2 regions of the Pectobacterium sp. 1950-15 genome follow, and region 1 is predicted to be linked to the other one. Evidence: predicted binding sites of a transcription regulator. Region 1 holds the regulator's gene; the other holds the start of a gene.

Region 1 (5,717 bases):
TAAAACATCGCAACCAGAGTAATACGGTAAACCGAAAGAAAATGCAGGTTCCTTCTTCACCACAGATTGGCAATTGGAGAGCCCGCTTTCGATGGCTCAGTCAATCTCCATTGATGAGATAGGTTCCTCGTCCGACGGCGTAATACCCAACTGGCTCAGCGTAGACGACACGCCGACGCGAAGAATATAAGCGATTAACTCATCTCTTTCTTTTTCAGATAGTTGCTGATAAATCTGCATCCATACTGCCAAGGCCGCAGGCTGCTTCGCCGAGTAGGCGGAAGGCTCGATTTCGAGTAATAGGGATTTTTTTACCGTATCCGGTAAGCTGTGAATTGAGTACTCCACTCCTCTTCCCTGGACGCCTTTACGGCGACGCTTCTCCCATCCATCCTCACGGGCGCGCTTATTCAATCCTTGTCTTGATTTCGGAAGGCCGCCGACTCCAACCAAATCGCTGGTAGCAAACCACTCTTTTTTCATTGCCTTTCATCCTGATAGTGCCATCCCTAACAAAAACGCGCTCATTTGGAAATTAATTGAGAATTTTAAGGAAAATTAATGCTATATTATTTCCAAATAATAATGTCATGTTAGCTCGGCATATAACTAACATCCGTTATTTATACCACTAATCCACAGTCGTCTTATAGCAAATAAGGGAAGGAATATGATTTTAAGGAAACAAGACTGGCATCCCGCTGATATCATTGCTGCACTGCGCAAGAAAAACACGACGCTGGCGGCAGTATCGCGAGCGGCCGGATTAAGCTCATCTACGTTAGCTAACGCGCTCTCACGCCCCTGGCCCAAAGGGGAATGGCTTATTGCCGATGCGCTGAGTATTCACCCATCAGAGATTTGGCCCAGCCGGTACTACGATCCGGAAACCAATGAGCTTATCGACAGAAAAAAACTCATCCGTCCCGATTAAAAAAGAAAAGCCGGAGATCGACATCTCCGGCTTTTTATTCAACGTCACGTATTACAAGAATCTCAATGATTAATTCTTGATGAACGTCTCGCCTAACTCAATATCCTGCTTCAGCGTATCCAGCATGCTGCTAAGCGCGTTTTGCTCAAAAGCGCTTAATGTGCCGATGTCTTTACGCTCTACGACGCCGTCTTTGCCCAACAGCACCGGCTGAGCGAAGAAGCGGGCATGCTTGCCATCGCTTTCAACGTATGCACATTCCACCACACCGCTTTCGCCTTGCAGCGCACGAACCAGAGACAGGCCAAAGCGCGCAGCAGCCTGACCCATAGACAACGTTGCCGATCCGCCACCTGCTTTGGCTTCAACAACCTCGGTGCCCGCATTCTGAATACGCTTGGTCAGATCGGCCACTTCCTGCTCACTGAAGCTGATACCAGGAACTTGAGACAACAGTGGAAGAATCGTCACACCAGAGTGCCCGCCGATAACCGGCACATTAATATCCTGCGGCTGTTTGCCTTTCAGCTCAGCAACGAACGTGTTGGAACGGATGATATCCAGCGTGGTAACGCCGAACAGTTTGTTTTTGTCATACACACCGGCTTTTTTCAGCACTTCTGCTGCAATGGCAACGGTGGTGTTCACTGGGTTGGTGATAATACCGATACAGGCTTTCGGGCAAGTAACCGCGATTTGCTCAACCAGATTGCGCACAATACCCGCATTGACGTTGAACAGATCGGAACGATCCATACCCGGTTTACGTGCCACACCGGCGGAGATCAGCACGATATCCGCGCCAGCAAGCGCAGGTTTAGCATCTTCACCGCTATAGCCTTTGATCTTCACTGCTGTAGGAATGTGGCTCAGATCGACGGCAACACCCGGCGTGACCGGCGCGATATCGTAAAGGGATAGTTCTGAACCTGAAGGAAGCTGGGTTTTGAGGAGGAGTGCGAGTGCCTGACCGATACCACCTGCTGCTCCGAGAACTGCAACTTTCATCCTAAACTCCTTATTATCGTAAAATAAAAAAGTGCCGTGAATTCATTTGGTTATAAACAGAATATAAAAAATGGGGATAAGATCAGTCTACTCATCGTTCTGCAAATGGCATGAGAGACAAAAATACGCTATGTCTCTAATAATAAATCAAAAACAACCATTCGTTTGAAAGGTAAGTAAAGTTAATAAGCTATTGAGCTATAACGCGGTGTTCATTCACGTGCAATTAACCTGTGCGCTACATTACACCGATCGATGGCGTCCAAACAACATCATTCTGATAACATTTGATTTACTTTTATGTGACGCAGGACGCATTTTTCGGACTCCCCAAAAGGCGAATTTTTTTGAAAACAGCGACTAGCACATATCTGGCGAAATAGATTGGAATTATACGCGATTTAATTGCATAAAAATTCACACAACTGCATAATAGAAGGATTAACCATAACAATTAATCCGGTGCAGAATGCGAAATTCGACAAAACAAGAAGACCTCGTTAAAGCGTTCAAAGCGCTGTTAAAGGAAGAGAAGTTCAGCTCTCAAAGTGAAATTGTTCAGGCATTGCAAGACGAAGGATTTGAAAACATCAACCAATCCAAGGTGTCACGCATGCTGACGAAATTTGGCGCCGTGCGCACACGTAATGCCAAAATGGAAATGGTGTATTGTCTCCCAGCCGAACTCGGCGTTCCTACTACCTCCAGCCCATTGAAGAACCTTGTGCTGGACGTGGACTATAACGATGCGGTCATCGTCATCCATACCAGCCCGGGAGCCGCGCAGCTCATCGCCCGTCTGTTGGATTCACTCGGGAAGTCAGAGGGAATTCTCGGCACCATCGCGGGGGATGACACCATCTTCACCACCCCGGCAAGAGGCTTCAGCGTCAAACAGCTTTACGAAGCTATTTTGGTGCTATTCGAACAAGAGCTGTAACTCCCCTTATCCGCTACCGTTTAATTACTCGTTCTTTACTGAGTATTTTCGCTACGTTTTCTTTGCTACGTGTAGGCACGCCACACGTAGCGATTATTACCAAAACACTCATACCGCAGGCAGTTCAGCCAACGGCCAACGTGGTCGAACGGATACACCCAGCGTCTGACTGGCGCCATGCGCCAGACGTACACTGCCCGCATAGGCAATCATCGCACCATTATCCGTACAGAATTCAGGACGCGCATAAAACACTTCACCACCACGCTTCGCCATCACGTCGCCTAAGCGCTGACGCAGCGTCCGGTTTGCACTCACGCCCCCTGCCATGACCAGTCGCTTAAAGCCCGTTTCATCCAGCGCACGACGACACTTGATAGCCAAAGTATCCACAACGGCATCTTCAAATGCGCGAGCAATGTCGGCACGTGTTTGATCGTCATCGCCATTGCTACGAATCGTATTGGCAGCAAACGTTTTTAGCCCAGAGAAGCTGAAATCCAGACCGGGACGATCGGTCATTGGGCGCGGAAACGTAAAGCGCTGCGAATCACCCGCCTGCGCCATTTTCGACAGCATCGGCCCACCGGGATAATCCAGCCCCAGCAGCTTCGCCGTTTTATCGAACGCTTCACCCGCCGCGTCATCAATCGACTCGCCCAGCAAGCGGTATTCACCAATGCCCGTCACGCTGATGAGCTGCGTATGTCCACCAGAAACCAGCAGCGCCACGAAGGGAAACGCCGGTGGATTATCTTCCAGCATCGGTGCCAGCAAATGCCCTTCCATATGGTGCACAGGAATCGCCGGCACATCCCAGGCAAACGCCAAAGAGCGGCCGACAGTCGCGCCCACCAATAACGCGCCGACCAAACCGGGGCCCGCAGTGTAAGCCACGCCATCGATATCACCAGCCTGCAACCCGGCTTCACGCAGCGCAGCCTGAATGAGCGGCACCGTTTTACGCACGTGATCGCGCGAGGCGAGCTCAGGCACAACGCCGCCGTAATCGGCATGTAATTTCACCTGGCTGTATAACTGATTGGCAAGCAAACCGGTTTCTGTGTCATAAATGGCCACACCGGTTTCATCACAGGATGTTTCGATACCCAATACGCGCATTGCTGTTCCTACTTTGATGACGATACAAGCGCTCGTTGAATGCCGCTTGCTTCAAACTGTGGATAGTCTACCATAAGCGCCCTGATTTCTGCGCTGGCCGTGGTTGGGTGTTTTATGATCACCACAATGCTTTACAAAGGCGTCACGTTTGCAGTAGAATTCCGCACCATTTTGAAAAGGCTGGCACAAGGCCAGCGGCAAACCGAATTTATTGAGGTGAGAGGCACATGCCGGTAATTAAAGTACGTGAAAACGAGCCGTTCGACGTAGCTCTGCGTCGCTTCAAACGTTCCTGTGAAAAAGCAGGCGTTCTGGCTGAAGTTCGTCGTCGTGAGTTTTATGAAAAACCAACGACAGAACGTAAGCGCGCTAAAGCTTCTGCAGTGAAACGTCACGCGAAGAAATTGGCTCGAGAAAACGCACGCCGCACTCGTCTGTATTAATTTTCAGGAGGGTTTCCCTCCAACGCGTGATTAATCCGCAGACTTAGCAGTTGCATACGAAGGCCGTGCTTTCCGTAAGGAAGCGCGGCTTGTTGTCGTTTATAAGCTATATCCAATGTAACCACCTTACAGAAAGATATACATCAGGGGCTTATGGCTGGACGAATCCCACGCGTATTTATTAATGACCTGCTGGCTCGTACCGACATCGTCGATCTCATTGACGCGCGTGTCAAACTGAAAAAGCAGGGCAAAAACTACCATGCGTGCTGTCCATTCCATCACGAAAAAACCCCCTCATTCACCGTAAACGGTGACAAACAGTTCTACCACTGTTTTGGTTGTGGCGCACACGGCAACGCCATTGATTTTTTGATGAATTACGATCGTCTCGAATTCGTTGAAACCATTGAAGAACTGGCCACTCAATACGGCCTCGAAGTGCCTTATGAAAGCGGCACGGGCCCAACCCAGTTAGAGCGTCACCAGCGGCAAAGTCTGTACGAATTGATGGGACAGCTCAGCGGGTTCTATCAACAAGCACTTAGCCAATCAGTCGGTACGCCAGCGTTGCAGTATCTGCAACAGCGCGGTTTAAGCGCAGAGGTTATCAGCCATTTTGCGATCGGCTTCGCCCCGCCCGGCTGGGATAACGTTTTAAAGCGCTTTGGCCGCAATAATGACGACCGCAGCACATTGAACGATGCCGGCATGCTGGTGACTAACGATCAGGGCCGAACGTACGACCGCTTCCGCGAACGTGTGATGTTCCCCATCCGCGACAAACGGGGGCGAGTGATTGCCTTCGGCGGACGAGTATTAGGCGACGGTACGCCAAAGTACCTTAACTCGCCGGAAACAGAGATTTTTCATAAAGGTCGCCAGTTGTACGGCCTGTATGAAGCGCAGCAAAGCCACGCTGAGCTAAAGCGACTCTTAGTTGTTGAAGGCTACATGGATGTGGTGGCGCTGGCGCAGTTTGGTATTGATTATGCGGTGGCGTCGCTGGGTACTTCCACGACAGCCGATCACATTCAGTTACTATTTCGCGCCACCGATCTGGTGGTGTGTTGTTACGACGGAGACCGTGCCGGACGCGAAGCGGCATGGCGTGCGCTGGAAACTGCGCTACCCTATTTGAACGATGGTCGTCAGCTACGCTTTATGTTCCTGCCGGACGGTGAAGATCCCGACACGCTGGTACGTAAAGAAGGCAAAGCCGCCTTTGAACAGCGCATGGAACAAGCCCTGCCGCTGTCGCAGTTTCTGT
Region 2 (5,717 bases), 220 kb from region 1:
GTTTGTGCTGATCTCCAACGACAGCACCGATCTGCTGGAAAAACGCCGCGCCGAGTATCACGCCAAATATCTGGACATTCAGATTGTGCTGTCCGGCGTGGAAGGGATGACGTTCAGTAACCTGCCTGCGGGCAAGCCCGATACCGATTGGCTGGCGGATAAAGATATTGCCTTCCTGCCATCGGGTGAACAGGAAAAACAGTTTGTGATGCAGGAAGGGGATTTTGTCGTCTTCTTCCCAGGTGAAGTACACAAACCGCTGTGTGCCGTTGGTGAACCGGCGCACGTACGCAAAGCGGTAGTGAAAATCGACGCGTCGCTGGTGTAGGGTTTTTGTGAACAAGGAACGTTTAGCCATAAAATGGAAGAAAATAATGGCAATAATTCCTCAGATGTCTTCCGGTGGTCTTCCCCTGCGGTAGAGCAGTAAAGGAAAAACCACGTAAATACGGCAAGGCCTGGAAAAAATAGCCAGTCAGTTGCTTAACTGACTGGCATTATTCAGAAAATCATTTTCTTGCTAGAAAACTTCACGATATTTTGATTATAGGTATGTTATTAATTTAAATTATGTAGGATATTTTCCCTGGTGTTGGCCTGTCACAGACTTTTTATTCTATTTTAGTTTTGATAAACAGGTGCATATCAGGTACGGCATATTTTATGTAGGGTAATTTTTATGTAGGGACATACTGATGAAACAAATTACATTACCTGACAGATTAATCGCCATGTTCGAAGGCGATCCTCTCGTCGGCTGGGCAATAAAAGACACAAACTCTCGTTTTATTTATGTCAATAATACCTTTAAAACCTGGCAAACCATATCAACTCGTTATGATTATGAAGGTTTGAACATTAGAGATGTTCCTGTTCCTGTCGCTGAATTTGCAGACATTTTTAACCAGCAGGAACGAGAGATAGAGCGCACAGGTAAGGCGGTGAGAGCCATTACCACGCATATTCAAGGCACGGAAAAAATAATGCAGCCTGCCTACAATATTCAGGAGCCAATCTATGATGAACATCGCAACTGTGTAGGCACAGTGATTAGCGTCAGACATGTTCGGATCATTACGCCGACCTCGTTGCTAAATGGAACAATAATGCAGCACTCCACCTTCGAGCCCCCTTCTGAAATATTTACTGAGAAGGAATGGGAGGTTATTTACCTGCTGGTCTGTGGGATGATGCTTAAAGATATAAGCAGCATCCTCTCAATCACCGTTGATGCCGTTAACAGCAGACTCCGGAGCTGCTACAGAAAAACAGGTTTGAATTCACTATCAGGCCTAAAGGAATACTGTAGATATAACAAGTTTGATAACTACATCCCGCTGTTCTTTCTGAAAAAAGGACATATCATTATCAGAGGCTAACCTGATGGATCCAGATTTGACTCCTGTTGAGTATTACTTTGATAACTCTTTGTTTGGCTGGGCAATAAAGGACTGCAACTCCCGGTATATTTATGGCAATAAAAGGGTATGTCAGTATTTCGGCGTAACAGAGAATAAACTTTTAGGCTGTCTCGACACTGACTTAACGCCTGATGTCAGCGAGCACTATGACCGTATACTGTATGACGACCAAAAAATATTGACCACAAATGAAATGAGTATCGTCCTCAAAACATTTGATTACGGAAGACGAAATAGACTCAGGTCTTTTCTGGTGGAGAAGCGTCCTTGGCGGCTCAACGATGGCAATGACGGTATTATTTGCACTTACATAGAAATCACCAATGTTTATTTTTCAACCTTTCTTATGCCATGCGAAAGGAAGCCCGTTGTGTTCACCCGACCGGCAAATATTTTTACAGACAAAGAGTGGGAAGTCGTTCTGTTGCTGCAGAGCGGGGTGAAGCAAAACCGCATCCCGGGCATACTCGGTATAAGTTCTTCAACGCTTCGTAACAGGATAACGCGTTGCTGTGACAAAGCAGGTGCGGCAAACAGCACAGCCCTGATCCAACACTGCAACCAAAAAGGGTGGGATAACTACATTCCTCCTTTTTTTCTGATAAAAGGGCATGTATCGGTTACCTGAGGAGCTGTGGTTCAGTTGAACGATCACACTGCTGTGTAAGAATCCAGGAACTCGCCTGGTTTTCGGATTTTTTATGTACCTTTCTCAGGCTCTCATACCTGGAATCCGGCGAGAGAACACCGACACGGAATGATCCCACTGAGAAAGGGTTTCCCACCTCTGATCTGTGTTTAAAACACATCAAAGGCGGGCTAAATCTTAATCCTGTACCAGCGTAGCGACCATCACCGCTTTGATGGTGTGCATACGGTTTTCCGCCTGATCGAACACGATGCTGTGCGCGGATTCAAAGACCTCATCCGTGACTTCCATTCCACCGTGCAGACCATACTGTTCCGCCATTTGTTGGCCCATTGTCGTCTGATCGTCGTGGAACGCAGGCAGACAGTGCAGGAATTTCACCTGCGGATTACCCGTTGCGGCGATCATCGCCATGTTTACCTGATACGGCTTCAGCAGCGCGATACGCTCCTGCCAGGTCTCTTTCGGTTCTCCCATGGAAACCCAGACGTCGGTATAAATGAAATCTGCGCCCGCAACGCCAGCGGCGATATCTTCCGTCAGCGTAATGCTACCGCCGGTTTGTGCCGCCGCCGCCTGACACTCTGCGACCAGACCGGCATCCGGCCAGCAGGCTTTTGGTGCGACAAGGCGTAAGTCCAGCCCGGTCAGCGCCGCCGCTTCCAACATGGTGTTGCCCATGTTGTTGCGCGCATCACCCACGTAAACGAGCGTCATGTCTGACAGCGGTTTACCCGGTAAATGCTCCTGCATCGTCAGCAGATCTGCCAGCAGTTGCGTAGGGTGGAATTCGTTCGTCAGCCCGTTCCAGACCGGAACGCCCGCGTATTGCGCCAGCGTTTCAACAATTTGCTGGCCATAGCCGCGATATTGAATGCCGTCGTACATTCTTCCCAGTACGCGAGCGGTATCTTTGATGGACTCTTTATGGCCGATTTGGCTGCCGCTTGGGCCGAGATAGGTCACTTGCGCGCCCTGATCGTATGCAGCAACTTCGAAAGAGCAGCGAGTACGAGTCGAATCTTTTTCGAAGATGAGTGCGATGTTTTTACCTTGCAGGCGGCGGACTTCTGTCCCGTTTTTTTTATCGGCTTTCAGTTTCGTTGACAGGGCTAAAAGATTGGCAATTTCTGCGGGTGTAAAATCCATTAACCTTAAAAAATGACGCTTGTAGAACGGTTGCATGATGTACATCTCCATGTGGCTCAACATCATCGGTTGAATTAAAATTCACTTTATATGTGTAATTATTCAAATTCAAGTGGTGATATCAAACTTTGTGGTGGAGCAAGCCGCAGGGCTGTGGGACAATAAGCAATATTACGTCGATTAATGAGGACTGAGGCATGGCAAACCGCGAATTACTGGAAGAACAACGGGAAGAGACACGCCTGATCATTGAAGAACTGCTCGATGATGGCAGCGATCCTGACGCGCTCTATACCATTGAACACCATTTCTCTGCTGAGAAGTTTGAAGTGTTGGAAAAAGTCGCTGTAGAAGCCTTCAAGCTGGGCTATGAAGTGACGGATGCGGAAGAGCTGGAAGTGGAAGATGGCGTGTTGCTGATGTGCTGTGATGCCATCAGTGAAGTTGCGCTCAATGCGGAACTGATCGACGCACAGGTAGAACAGCTGCTGGCGCTGGCAGAACGCCACGGTGTGAATTACGACGGGTGGGGCACCTACTTCGAAGATCCAGATGGTGAAGGCGAAGAGGACGGGGATGATGAAGATTTTTATGATGAAGATGATGATGGCAAGCGCCATTAATTATTGAATCGTTCATCTCGAAGCTCTCGCCTCACTAAATGCCGCAGGAATATCCTGCGGCGTTTTTTATTCGGCATGACAACGCCTTATTTCCGTACTTTCAGCCTATTACAGCATTTTCAGCATCGTCACTTCACAATCGGTGTGGCCCGTGTTGCCCATTGAGTGCGGAATCAGCTCGAAGCCCAGCGATTCATACAGTCGGATTGCACTGGTCAGGTGGCCGGTTGTTTCCAGATAGCAGCGGCGAAAGCCGTGCTGACGTGCAAAATCAAGCGCCTGTATCGCTAACTGACGCGCCAGTCCTTTGCCTCGCGCGACGGGCAGGAAATACATTTTCTGCAATTCACACACATCGTCTTCACCCGCGACCAGTGGCGCAATACCGCCGCCGCCAACCACGCGGCCTTCGAATTCAATCACCCAGTAGGCGCTTTGCGGCTGGCTATAGAGGGCAAACAGCGCGTCCAGATTGGGATCGGAAACGGTGTAGCCTTTATCGGCCGTCAAACCAAATTCGGCGGAAACCTGACGAATGACCTGAGCGATAGCAGCATCGTCTCGCGCGGTGATTGGGCGTACCTGAAGATTGGCGAAGGTCGCGGTTGTCATAATACGTACTCTTGCTCTTACGGTTTACGAGGGGAATGATTCTGGTCGATTGTAATACCATTTCAGGCCACATCGATGCAACGCCTATCCCCGTTCTTCCTGCTGTGTTTTGAATAGTCTCTGTAGTGACTTTTATTCCATACCCACACTAACGCGTCAGCATTTTCTACTGTTAATGCCATAACACGACACCCTGAAGCTAGAATTATCTAAGATATAAGTAAAATTTCCTGCAATATCTCAAGATATAAATATTAAGGTGCACTATTCCTTACGATTTATAAGACTATGCAGTTGTTTAATTACTGTTAACTTTTATTGTTGTCGTTAACAAGACGTGCTTAAATAAGCCGCTTTTTGTATGCCAGTAACGCTTTTAAGCGCTTTATTAGGCTTATTTCTTTTAGGACGAAAGGTTTATGACAATCAATACTTCAGAAAATAGCACGCAGCATCGCGTGCAGTTTCATGGTAAGGCTGGGGAATATTTTGCAATTTGGCTGGTGAATGCGTTATTAACGGTCATCACTCTGGGAATTTATTCTGCCTGGGCTACCGTACGTCGCCGCCGTTATTTTTATGGCAACACGGAAATTAACGGTGACCGTTTTGATTACCATGCAGATCCCATTCAGATTCTCAAAGGGCGTTTGCTGGTTATCGCTGGAATCATTCTGTTTTATATCATATTGGCGATATCACCCACGCTCGGTACTATTATCGCACTGGCATTTGCGGCACTGATTCCAGTTATCGTGATCCGTAACTGGCGTTATAACGCCATTATGTCCAGCTACCGTGGTGTCCGTTTTAACTATCACTGCCAGACGGGCCGCGCATATTGGGTACTACTGCTTTGCCCGATTCTGCTGATGCTGGCTTTTTATATCGCTCTGGTTGTTGTGTTCATGATTGGTATGCAGAGCAATAGCCCTATCCTTATTGGGTTGATTGCACTGGCGATTGCTATTCCGGGGTTTGCTGCGGTAAACGGCATCATGAAAATGATGCAGCTTGATTTCTATGTGAATAACCTGTTCTTCGGCAAAACAGCGTTTAAAGCGGAATTGACGAAAGCGGCATTTATTAAATTCGCCTTGGTTAGCCTGCTGATTTTTGTACCTTTCCTGCTCGCAGCGCTGTCGTTCATGAGCTCCTTCATTTTCACGCTGTTCCAAACCATTATGATGGGCGGCGGCAATGAAGATCTCATACTGACGATGCTACTGAGCAATGCCTTTAATTTTATTATGATGTTCATTG

Evidence for each region. The regulator ArgR, encoded in region 1, controls arginine synthesis, uptake and breakdown. The targets are predictions, from matches to a motif close to ANTGAATAAAAATACANT.
Region 2: a site for ArgR is predicted at 3,288-3,305, ahead of argF (ornithine carbamoyltransferase). Genes of this name have one in related genera too.

What each region holds. Positions count from the first base shown of each region.
Region 1 covers NZ_JBBBQR010000002.1:46,883-52,599, forward strand. Annotated here, with positions in the region: gene WCT94_RS02305 (DNA-binding protein) at 97-483, opposite strand; gene WCT94_RS02310 (helix-turn-helix domain-containing protein) at 671-934, shown strand; gene mdh (malate dehydrogenase) at 1,004-1,942, opposite strand; gene argR (transcriptional regulator ArgR) at 2,412-2,882, shown strand; gene tsaD (tRNA (adenosine(37)-N6)-threonylcarbamoyltransferase complex transferase subunit TsaD) at 2,991-4,004, opposite strand; gene rpsU (30S ribosomal protein S21) at 4,232-4,447, shown strand; gene dnaG (DNA primase) at 4,601-5,717, shown strand, end outside.
Region 2 covers NZ_JBBBQR010000002.1:265,445-271,161, reverse strand. Annotated here, with positions in the region: gene WCT94_RS03290 (YhcH/YjgK/YiaL family protein) at 1-328, shown strand, start outside; gene WCT94_RS03285 (helix-turn-helix transcriptional regulator) at 696-1,379, shown strand; gene WCT94_RS03280 (helix-turn-helix transcriptional regulator) at 1,384-2,049, shown strand; gene argF (ornithine carbamoyltransferase) at 2,248-3,255, opposite strand; gene rraB (ribonuclease E inhibitor RraB) at 3,417-3,842, shown strand; gene WCT94_RS03265 (GNAT family N-acetyltransferase) at 3,951-4,454, opposite strand; gene WCT94_RS03260 (YjgN family protein) at 4,874-5,717, shown strand, end outside.